DNA from 2 places in the Mesorhizobium sp. M1163 genome. Region 2 is predicted to be linked to the other one. Evidence: predicted binding sites of a transcription regulator. Region 2 holds the regulator's gene; the other holds the start of a gene.
The links. The regulator LexA, encoded in region 2, represses DNA repair genes until DNA is damaged. The targets are predictions, from matches to a motif close to TGTTCNNNNTGTGTTCNG.
Positions count from the first base shown of each region.

Region 1: NKH43_RS09775 (ATP-dependent helicase) is a predicted target of LexA. The motif match lies at 2,791-2,808, and genes of this name have one in related genera.

Region 1 is NZ_JAMYMF010000008.1:5,786-11,184, reverse strand. It holds gene NKH43_RS09775 (ATP-dependent helicase) at 1-2,749, opposite strand, end outside; gene NKH43_RS09770 (glucose/quinate/shikimate family membrane-bound PQQ-dependent dehydrogenase) at 3,002-5,314, shown strand.
Region 2 is NZ_JAMYMF010000010.1:135,533-140,931, reverse strand. It holds gene NKH43_RS12385 (molybdopterin molybdotransferase MoeA) at 1-416, shown strand, start outside; gene NKH43_RS12380 (hormone-sensitive lipase) at 364-1,254, opposite strand; gene kynU (kynureninase) at 1,350-2,597, opposite strand; gene lexA (transcriptional repressor LexA) at 3,069-3,800, shown strand; gene NKH43_RS12365 (ComEC/Rec2 family competence protein) at 3,794-5,399, opposite strand, start outside.

The DNA.
Region 1 (5,399 bases), on a different contig from region 2:
TGGTCAGCTTGTTGCCTTCGATGGCCGAGATGTTGCCGTTGCCGAATTTCTGGTGGAAGACGCGGTCGCCAACGCTGAAGGGGGAGGGCGTGTCGGCGACGGATTTGGCGACCAGCTCGCCGTCGATGGTGCGGCCCTTGATCGAGGTGCGGCCGGCACCGTAGCCCGAGTCGGTTTCGCCATAGCCGATGCGCTCGACCTGGTGGCCGGAGCGCGTGCCCCAATTGCGGTCGGTCGCTTCGGTGCGGTTGGCCTGAGCACGTTGCCAGCCCGGTGTCGCATAGGTGCTGGAGAAGGCGCCGGATTTCTCGGCGCCGTTGTTGCCACCGATGTTATCGAAGCGCGACGCCCCATAAGGATTCTGTCTTCCAGCCCCCTGGCCGCCACGACCGGGAGCGAACGAGCCGCCACCATAGGCATTGCCGTAGCCGCCATAGGAGTTGCCGCTCTCGGCGACCTCGACATGGGCTTCCGGCAGCTCGTCGAGGAAGCGCGACGGGATGGTCGATTGCCAGAGGCCGTGGATGCGGCGGTTGGAGACAAACCAGAGATGCAGGTTCTTCTTGGCGCGGGTCAGGCCGACATAGGCAAGGCGGCGCTCCTCCTCGAGCCCGGACCGGCCACCCTCGTCGAGGGAACGCTGGTGCGGGAACAGGCCTTCCTCCCAGCCGGGCAGGAACACGGTTTCGAATTCGAGGCCCTTGGCCGAATGCAGCGTCATGATGTTGACGGCGTCGAGCTCAGCGTTCTGCTCGGCGTCCATCACCAGCGCGACATGTTCGAGGAAGGAGCGCAGCGATTCATACTCCTCCATGGAGCGTATCAGCTCCTTTAGGTTCTCCAGCCGGCCGGGCGCTTCGACCGAGCGGTCGTTCTTCCACATGTCGGTGTAGCCGCTCTCCTCCAAAATGGTCTCGGCGAGTTCGGTGTGCGGGGTGGTTTCGAGAGCCTTTTGCCAGCGCTCGAAATTGGCTGATACCTCGCGGAGTGCGGCACGCGGCTTCGGCTTCAGCTCGTCGCTTTCGGCCAGTTTTGCCGCCGCCTCCAGCATCGGGATGCGCAGCGCGCGTGCGGTGTCGTGGACCTGGCGGATGGTGGCCTCGCCCAACCCGCGTTTCGGCACGTTGACGATGCGCTCGAAGGCGAGGTCGTCGGCGCCTTGTGCGACGACGCGGAAGAAGGCCAATGCGTCGCGAATCTCGAGCCGCTCATAGAAGCGCGGGCCGCCGATGACGCGGTAATTGAGCCCGAGCGTGACGAAGCGGTCCTCGAATTCGCGCATCTGGAAAGACGCGCGGACGAGAATCGCCATATCGTTCAAATTGTGCTTCTGGCGCTGGTAGGCCTCGATGGTCTCGCCGACGGCGCGGGCCTCCTCCTCGGAATCCCAGGCGGCGTGGACATGCACCTTCTCGTCGTCCTCGGCGATCTTCTCGGTAAACAGCGTCTTGCCGAAGCGGCCCTCATTGTGGGCGATGAGATGCGAGGCGGTGCCGAGGATGTGCGCGGTCGAGCGGTAGTTGCGCTCCAGCCGGATGATGGTGGCGCCGGGGAAATCCTTGTCGAAGCGCAGGATGTTGTCGACTTCGGCGCCGCGCCAGCCATAGATCGACTGGTCGTCGTCGCCGACGCAGCAGATGTTAACTTTGCTTTCGCTCACGGCCGCGCGCGAGCTTCGCTCGCTGGCCTCCGCGGGGGCGGCCTGGCCGGCCGACGCCCGGTCGGGCTTGCGGCCTTCGGCCGAAGAGCGCCCAATCTCCCCCCTCGTGGGGGAGATGTCGGCGGAGCCGACAGAGGGGGGCGCTGTCCCGCCAGCGTTTCCGCCAGGACCATTGGAAGCGTCGCGATCCTTCGCGCCCCCCTCTGTCCTGCCGGACATCTCCCCCGCGAGGGGGGAGATTGGCTTGCCTTGAGGCCGCTGGGCCAGCAGGCGCAGCCAGATGTACTGTGCGGTGTTGGTGTCCTGGTACTCGTCGACAAGGATGTAGCGGAAGCGCTTGTGGTATTCCTTCAGCACGTCCGGATTGGCGCGGAAGATGCGGATCGGGTGACATAGGAGATCGCCGAAGTCACAGGCATTCAGCGTCTGCAGCCGCTCCTGATAGGCCTTGTAGAGTTCGCGGCCCTTGCCGTTGGCGAAGGCACGGGCATCGCCCTCGGGGATGTCGGCGGGACCGAGGCCCTTGTTCTTCCAGCCGTCGATCATCTGGGCGAACTGCTTGGCCGGCCAGCGCTTGTCGTCCAGCCCTTCCGCCTGGATGAGCTGTTTGATCAGCCGCACGACATCGTCGGTGTCGAGAATGGTGAAGTCGGATTTGAGCCCGGCCAGCTCGGCATGTCGGCGCAGCAGCTTCACGCCAATCGAGTGGAAGGTGCCGAGCCACGGCATGCCCTCGACATCGCCTTCGCCGATCAACAGGCCGATGCGCTGCTTCATCTCGCGCGCCGCCTTGTTGGTGAAGGTGACGGCGAGGATCTGCGAAGGGAAGGCCTTGCCGGTGGCAAGGATGTGGGCGATGCGGGTGGTCAAGACGCGCGTCTTGCCGGTGCCGGCGCCGGCCAGCACCAGCACCGGGCCTTCGGTGGTTTCCACCGCCAGCCGCTGCTCGGGGTTGAGGCCGTTGAGATAATCGGGCGCGTTGTTTTGATTGCTGCGGGCAGCCATGGCGCGCGCGGCGATGCCCGACGGGGCCACGGGCCGCGCGTTCGGTTCGTCAAAAAAGGGCATGTCTTCCGAAAAGCCGGACATCTCTCCCCGAATGTAGTGATTCGGCAGCGAAAGGCCAGAAGTGTCTCCGTTTTGTTCTCTGTCCAGTCGGTAGACTCACAATCTGAATGGGTCCGCTAACCAAAACGCCGAGCTTGCCGTGGGTCGACGCCGTAAAACGCCGAGCTTGCTTGACAGGGGAAGCGGGCCGGAGAAAGTTGCGTGGGGGCAGGCACGCAATGCGGGGTTGCCCATGGACGCGTCGCGGAGCGCACCAGTCGAAGGAGCACCGTCTTGGCTGTGGTCATCACCTCCCTGATCCTTTTCCTCATCGGCCTGGCGCTTGGCGGCGGCGGCATCTGGCTCGTGACGCTGGGCGGCAGCTGGTATTACGTCATCGCCGGCATAGCTTTCCTGATCGCTGCCTGGCTGCTCTACAGGCGCAGATCCACGGCGCTGTGGCTCTACGCGGCGATCGTGCTCGGCACGCTCGCCTGGGCTGTCTGGGAAACCGGCTTCGACTGGTGGGAGCTCGGCCCGCGCGGCGGCATCATCGTGCTTGTCGCGCTGTGGCTATTGACGCCATGGGCGCGGCGCGGGCTTACCGGTCCCGACGGACGAGCGCCGCTGATCCTCGCGGTGCTGGCATCGCTCGGCGTCGCCGGTTATTCGATGACGACGGACCCAAAGGATATTGCCGGCCAACTCAACACCGACAAGGTGACGCCGACGGCCGAACTCGGCGGCAATGTGCCGGCCGGCGAATGGCACTATTACGGTCGCACGCAATATGGCCAGCGCTATTCGCCGCTCGACCAGATCACCCCCGAAAACGTTGCCAATCTGCAGCCGGCCTGGACCTATCGCACCGGCGACGTGAAAGGGCCCGACGACATCGGCGAGACGACCTATCAGGTGACGCCGCTGAAAATCGCCGACACGCTCTACATCTGCACGCCGCATAATTTCGCCATCGCCATCGATGCCGCGAGCGGCAAGGAGAAATGGCGTTTCGATCCGCAGGTCAAGCTCAACAAGGACCGCCAGCACCAGACCTGCCGCGGCGTGGCTTACTATGCCGATGCCAAGATCGCCGCCGGCCAGCCCTGCGCCACGCGCATCTATCTGCCGACATCGGACGCCCGGCTGATCGCGCTCGACGCGGCGAATGGCCAGGTCTGTCCGACATTTGCCGAGGGCGGCACGCTGAACCTGCTCGCCAACATGCCATATCCGAAGCCGGGCTATTACTATTCGACTTCCGCGCCGCTGATCGTCGCCAACAAGATCATCGTCGGCGGCGCGGTCAACGACAATTATTCGACGCAGGAGCCGTCCGGGGTCATCCGTGCCTACGATGCCGACACCGGCGCGCTGTTATGGAATTGGGATTCCGGCAATCCGGACCAGACGACGCCGCTGCCGCCGGGCCAGACCTACACCAACAACTCGCCCAATATGTGGTCGACGGCGAGCGCCGACGAGAAGCTCGGCCTGCTCTATGTGCCGCTCGGCAACAAGACGCCGGACCAGCTCGGCGCCGGACGCAGCGCCAATGACGAGAAATTCTCTTCCTCGATCACCGCGCTCGATCTCAACACCGGACAATTGCGCTGGGTGCGGCAGACCGTGCATCACGATCTCTGGGACATGGACGTGCCGGCGCAGCCGACGCTGGTCGACATAACCACGGCCAGTGGTGTGGTGCCGGCGCTGGTCGGGCCGACCAAGCAGGGCGACCTCTATGTGCTCGACCGGCGCAGCGGCGAGCCGATCGTTCCGGTCAAGGAAGTGCCGGCGCCGGGCGGCGCGATCGAAGGCGACCATACCTCGCCGACGCAGCCGGTCTCGGACCTCAGCTTCAGTCCGAAGCCACTGACCGGCGCGGATATGTGGGGCATCACCATGTTCGACCAGCTGGCCTGCCGGATCGAGCTTCGGAAGCTGCGGTATGAGGGCCGCTATACGCCGCCGTCGCTGCAAGGCTCGCTGATCTATCCTGGCAATTTCGGCACCTTCAACTGGGGCGGCGTGGCAGTCGATCCGGTCCGGCAGGTGATGTTCGGCATGCCGACATACCTGGCGTTCATCTCCAAATTGGTGCCGCGCGCCGACGTGCCGCCGCCGGGCGATACCAAGGGCAGCGAACAAGGCCTGAACCGCAATGACGGTGCGCCTTACGCAGTGATATTGAAGCCATTCCTGTCGCCGCTCGGCATTCCCTGCCAGGCGCCTCCGTGGGGCTATGTGGCCGGCGCCGACCTTCGGACCGGCAAGATCGTCTACAAGCATCGCAACGGCACCGTCTACGACATGACGCCGCTGCCGCTGCCGTTCAAGGTCGGCGTGCCGGGCATTGGCGGGCCGATGATCACTGCCGGCGGCGTCGCCTTTCTCGGTGCGGCGGTCGACGACTATGTGCGCGCTTATGACCTGACGACCGGCAAACAGCTCTGGCAGGCGCGGCTGCCTGCCGGCGGGCAGTCGACACCGATGACCTACACGGTAGCCGACGGACGCCAGTTCGTCGTCATCGTTGCCGGCGGCCACGGCTCGGTCGGCACCAAGCCGGGCGATTATGTGATGGCCTATACGCTGCCGAAATAGAGAAGTTCCTCAGAGCCCGAGATGCCCTTTCAGGTCGGGTACCGATGCAAGTACCTCGTTGGTCAGCTGCGGGCCGGCGGCTGTC
Region 2 (5,399 bases):
CCGGGCAAGGCATGACGCTCGATTTCTGGAAGATCGCCATGCGACCGGGCAAGCCGCTGATGTTCGGGCGGCTGGGCGACATCCGCTGCATCGGCTTGCCCGGTAACCCGGTGGCAAGCCTGGTCTGCACCCAGCTCTTCCTGAGGCCGCTGCTGGCGCGGCTCGGCGGCCGCGCCTTTCAGCAGGATATGCGTCAGGCACGGCTCGGTGCTGCCATGCCGGCCAATGATCTCAGGCAGGATTATGTGCGGGCTATTGTCAGCGATGACGCCGGCGCGCTCGTGGCGACGCCGTTCGGCATCCAGGACTCCTCGATGCTGAAAATGCTGGCCGATGCCAACGGGCTGATCGTCCGTGCGCCGTTCACGCCCGCCGCGGCGGCGGGCGCCGCCTGCGACGTGCTGATGCTACGCTGAACCTGCCCCACTCCGAGATCAAGGTCCGGGTCAGCGGATGGTCTGGATCGGCCAAACCGTCGATGATGTTGAAATGATGCCGGTCAGGCTCGACCACCGAACTGGTCGCGGCACCCAGGCCGATCCAGATATTGGCCAGCAACGCGCTCTGGCGCAGGAATTCGGCGCGCTCGCCGCCGCCGGCCCAGCAGGTCAGGCGGGCCTTGTCCATCGGGCGCAGCAGCACCGGGCTTTCGGCCTGCGCCTCGGCCTCATCGATCGCCAGCGTCTCGTTCATGCCGGTGCGCATGATCGGGCGCAAATCGTGCACACCCGAGATCGATACGACATGGCGAATGCGCCGGACAATTTCGGGCGCCAGCGGCGTCGTCGTCGTAACCATCCGGCTAACAAGATGGCCACCGGCCGAGTGTCCGGTCAGCATCAGCGGCCCTGCGACCATCCCTGCCGCCGTGCCGATCGCCGCGCCGACTTCCTTGACGATGCCGCCAATGCGCATCTGCGGACAGAGCGTGTAGGACGGCATCGCCACGGCATAGCCGCGATCAACAGCGCCAGCGGCAAGATGCGACCAGAAACTCTTGTCGAATGCCATCCAGTAGCCGCCATGGACGAACACCACGAGCCCCTTGGGCTTGGTGGCCGGCAGGAAAAGATCGAGCCGGTTGCGTGGGCCATCGCCATAGGCCATGTCGAGCCGCGCCCGGCCCTCGGTCGAAAGCACGTCGCGAAAAACCCGCGCGGGCTCGACCCAGGCCGCCGGCCAGCGATCGCTGCCGGCTATGTTGGCGCCGTTGGCATAGGCGTTGTCCCAATCGGCAATGTGACGTTCGAACACCCTGCGCCCTCCCCTGGCAATATGGCCTTGCAACGAGCGTGAGCATCGCGCGGCGCGTCGTCGCCAGCCTCACGATTCCAGCTCTCGCATCAATCTCAAGTGACAGCCGCCTTGATGGCGAAGCGCGCATCCTTCCACGCACCGGTGCGCAGGATGTCCTCAAGCACTTCGACGGCCTGCCAGACATCGGCATAGCCGACATAGAGCGGGGTGAAGCCGAAGCGCATGGTCGATGGCGCGCGAAAATCGCCGATCACGCCACGTTCGATCAGCGCGCGCATGATCTGGTAGCCATGCTCGTGCATGAATGAAATCTGGCTGCCGCGTTTTTCCCCGTCGCGCGTGCTTTCGAGCGTTAGCCCGTAAGTGCCGCACTTTGCCTCGACAAGCTCGATGAACAGATCGGCCAGCGCGATGCTCTTCTTGCGCACCGCCGTCATGTCGACATCGTTCCAGATGTCGAGCGCGCCCTTCAGCGTGCGCATCGACAGGACCGGCTGGGTGCCGCACAGAAACCGGCGGATGCCGGTGCCGGCCGCATAGCCTGGCTCGAAGGCGAAGGGCCGTGCATGGCCCCACCAGCCGGTGAGCGGCTGCTGGATGTCGGCAAGATGCCGCTCAGCCGCATAGATGAAGGCAGGCGCGCCCGGTCCGCCATTCAGATATTTGTAGGTGCAGCCGACGGCAAAATCGGCGTTTGCCTTGTCGAGCTCGACTGGCATCGCACCGGCGGTGTGGCAGAGATCCCAGACGATCATCGCCCCGGCTTCCTGGGCCCTGCGCGTCAGCGCCGGCATGTCGCGCAGTTCGCCCGACTTGTAGTTGACGTGGTTGACCAGCACCACGGCGGTGCCTTCGTCGATCAGCTCTTCGATGCTCGGCGCGTCGACCCCCGAGAGGCGAAGCAGCGTATCTTTTCGCGTCGAAACCACACCCTCAGCCATGTAGAGATCTGTCGGAAAACTGTCGCCCTCGGCGACGATGACCTGCCGCTCCGGCCGCATGGCCATGGCGGCGTGCAGCAGCTTGTAGATGTTGACCGATGTCGTGTCGCAGACCACCGTCTGGCCGGCCGCGGCACCGATCAGGCGCCCGAGCTGGTCGCCGAGTTCGAGCGGCATGTTGAACCAGCCGGCCGTGTTCCAGGCGCGGATGAGATCATGCGCCCATTCTTCGGTCACTGCCTTGCTCAATTCATCGAAAGCGGCACGCGAAGCGGCCCCTAGCGAATTGCCGTCGAGATAGATCACTCCTTGCGGCAGCACAAAGCGGTCGCGCATCGCGCGCAGCGGATCTGCAGCATCCATCGCCCTTATGGCCACGAGATCGCGAATTCCTGTCATGATTTGTCTGCTCCCCCAAGATTCACCGCAACGCCGGACACGCATCGACGGCATCCATCGGTCACGAGCGGTTCTCCATTACCTGGTATCGCGCAGCAAGGCTCCACCGGCAACAAGTTGCCTGACCACGCGGTGGAAACCAGGAGCCAAGCCAACCCAAGGTTGGCGTTTTGAGTTCGTTTCGTTCACGGTGCATTGACCAAACCGCACAGTCGATACGGCTTCAATTCCGTGCCCTTTGCCGGCTGACGGCCGATACCAGTGCCGCCTTCTGGGAACCCAGAGGCCGCAAACGAAAGCAGAATCAAGGCGATGAGGCCCGCGGCGGTGAAAATGCAGCGTTCCGGTTTGGTGAGTGGTATCGTTTCCCGAGCCCTAACACATTCATTAAACTTTAAACAGTTGCGGAACACAACTGGAACAGATAGTGTTTGTTCTGGGTTTGTTTTTCTGATTCTGTTGGGGGTCGCTATGCTGACACGCAAACAACACGAACTGCTTATGTTCATCCACGAAAGGCTGAAGGAAAGCGGTATCCCGCCCTCCTTCGACGAGATGAAGGAAGCGCTCGACCTGGCTTCCAAATCGGGAATCCACCGGCTGATTACGGCGCTGGAGGAGCGCGGCTTCATTCGCCGTTTGCCCAACCGGGCCCGTGCACTGGAGGTGCTGCGCCTGCCCGATTCGATCGCCCCCGGCCTCAATGCGGCACGCAAGTTCTCGCCGAGCGTCATCCAGGGCAGTCTTGGGCAAGGTCCTCGGCAGGGCAAGCCGACATCGTCGCGCATGCCTGCAGCCGGCAATGACGACGATGTCGTCGCCGCCGTGTCGATCCCGGTGATGGGCCGCATCGCCGCTGGTGTGCCGATCGATGCCATCCAGCACCAGACGCATTCGATCTCGGTGCCGCCGGACATGATCATGGGCGGCGAGCATTATGCGCTGGAGGTCAAAGGCGATTCGATGATCGAGGCTGGCATTTTCGACGGCGACACGGTGATCATCCGCAATGCCGATACGGCGAGCCCCGGTGAGATCGTGGTGGCACTGGTCGACGAGGAAGAAGCGACGCTGAAGCGGTTCCGCCGCAAGGGCGCCTCGATCGCCCTGGAAGCCGCCAATCCGGCCTACGAGACGCGCATCTTCGGACCAGACAGGGTCAAGGTGCAGGGCAAGCTCGTTGGGCTGATCCGCCGCTACTGAGCTGCGCCCTTGGCGCCGGCTTTTGGCTTGTCGGCTCTGCGGTATGGCGGCATGCCCCGCGCCGCGCGTGAAAATTTCCGCTGCACGTGCCAGGGCCGGTATGATTTTTCGACGGCGAAGCGGATTTCGGCGCGTGTTGCCGCTTGTGGATCGAAATAGACGGCCGCACTTCCCGCGCGCGCCAGTTGCCGTTTGGTGACGACGAGGACCAGCCGGTCGTAGTAGCAGGGATTATGGGCGGTGGCGTCGTCGATGACGATCAAGCTGGCAAAGGCGCAGGCTGGCCGTGCAGTATCGCGGTCATTGGCTAGCGCGATGATCGCGCCGGATGGATGCCTGGCAAGGCAGAGACCGTCCGTGCAAATGAACGGCATGCCCGGCGGTAAGTCGGCCGGATCGGCAATGTCGAATTGCGGATCGTTCTTTCCAGGTGTTTCCGGCGCGACGATAGCCTCTGATGTGAGCGCGCGTTTCCAGTTGTCGATGGTGAACTCATTCGGGCGTGCCCGGTTGACCGCGAGTTCACCGCTGCCGATCGGCAGCGCGACGAGCCGTGCGTCCTCCGAGATCAATACATCGGGTACGCGCGTCTGCGTTGTCGTTAGCAAGCCGGCGAGCGCAAAAGGAAGGGCCACGAGCCGCAACCAGGTCGTCGCCATGCTGGCAATGACGAGGGCGATCGTCACCAAAAGGACAGATCTCAGCGAAATCAGCCCGACCGCATCGATCGGCGAGCGCTCGGAGATCCACCCGGACAGGGCGATCATCGCTGTCAGCCCCTTGCCCATCACGTAGAGGAAAGGCCCATCCGCGCCGAACGGCATCGCCAGCGCACTGAGGACGGCGAAGGGCATGACGACCAGTGAGACGATAGGCATGATGGCCAGATTGGCGAACAGGCTGAGCGGCGCCACGCGCTGGAAATGCCATATGGCGAAAAGCGCCGTGGCGCTCCCTGCAATGATCGAGGTCATCGCCAGGCCGCCCATGCCCAGCAGGACCTTTCGAGCGGCAAAGCGTAGCGGCGACAACCGCGGCGGCGGCGTGGTGGCCCCGCCGGCGCGGTAATCGGACCAGCCTGCATAGGCGCCGACAAGGGCCGCCGTCGCGGCGAAGGACATCTGGAAGCTCGGACCGACCACCTCGTGCGGCGACACCAGAATGACCGCGATGGCCGAGATCGCCAGGTTGCGCATGGTGAGCGCGGCCCGGTCGAACAGCACGGCGATAAGCATCACCGCCAACATGATGAAGCTGCGTTCGGCCGCCACCACAATGCCGGAAAAGACGAGGTAGGCCGCAATCGAAAAAAGCGCGGCGGCCGCCGCGTATTTCTTGACCGGCCGTCGCGATGAGAAATCGGGAAACAGCGCAAAGGCGCCGCGCAGCAGCGCCATAATGGTGCCGGCGACCAACGCCATATGCAGCCCCGAGATGGAGATGATGTGGTAGATGCCGGTACGCCGCATCGCTTCGTTGATCTCCTCGGGAATGCCGGCGCGCACGCCGACGATCAGCGCAGCAGCAATCTCGCCCTCGGCGCCGCCGATGCGGCTGCGGATATGGTCGGCGATGGTTTCGCGCGCGTCTTCGATCGCG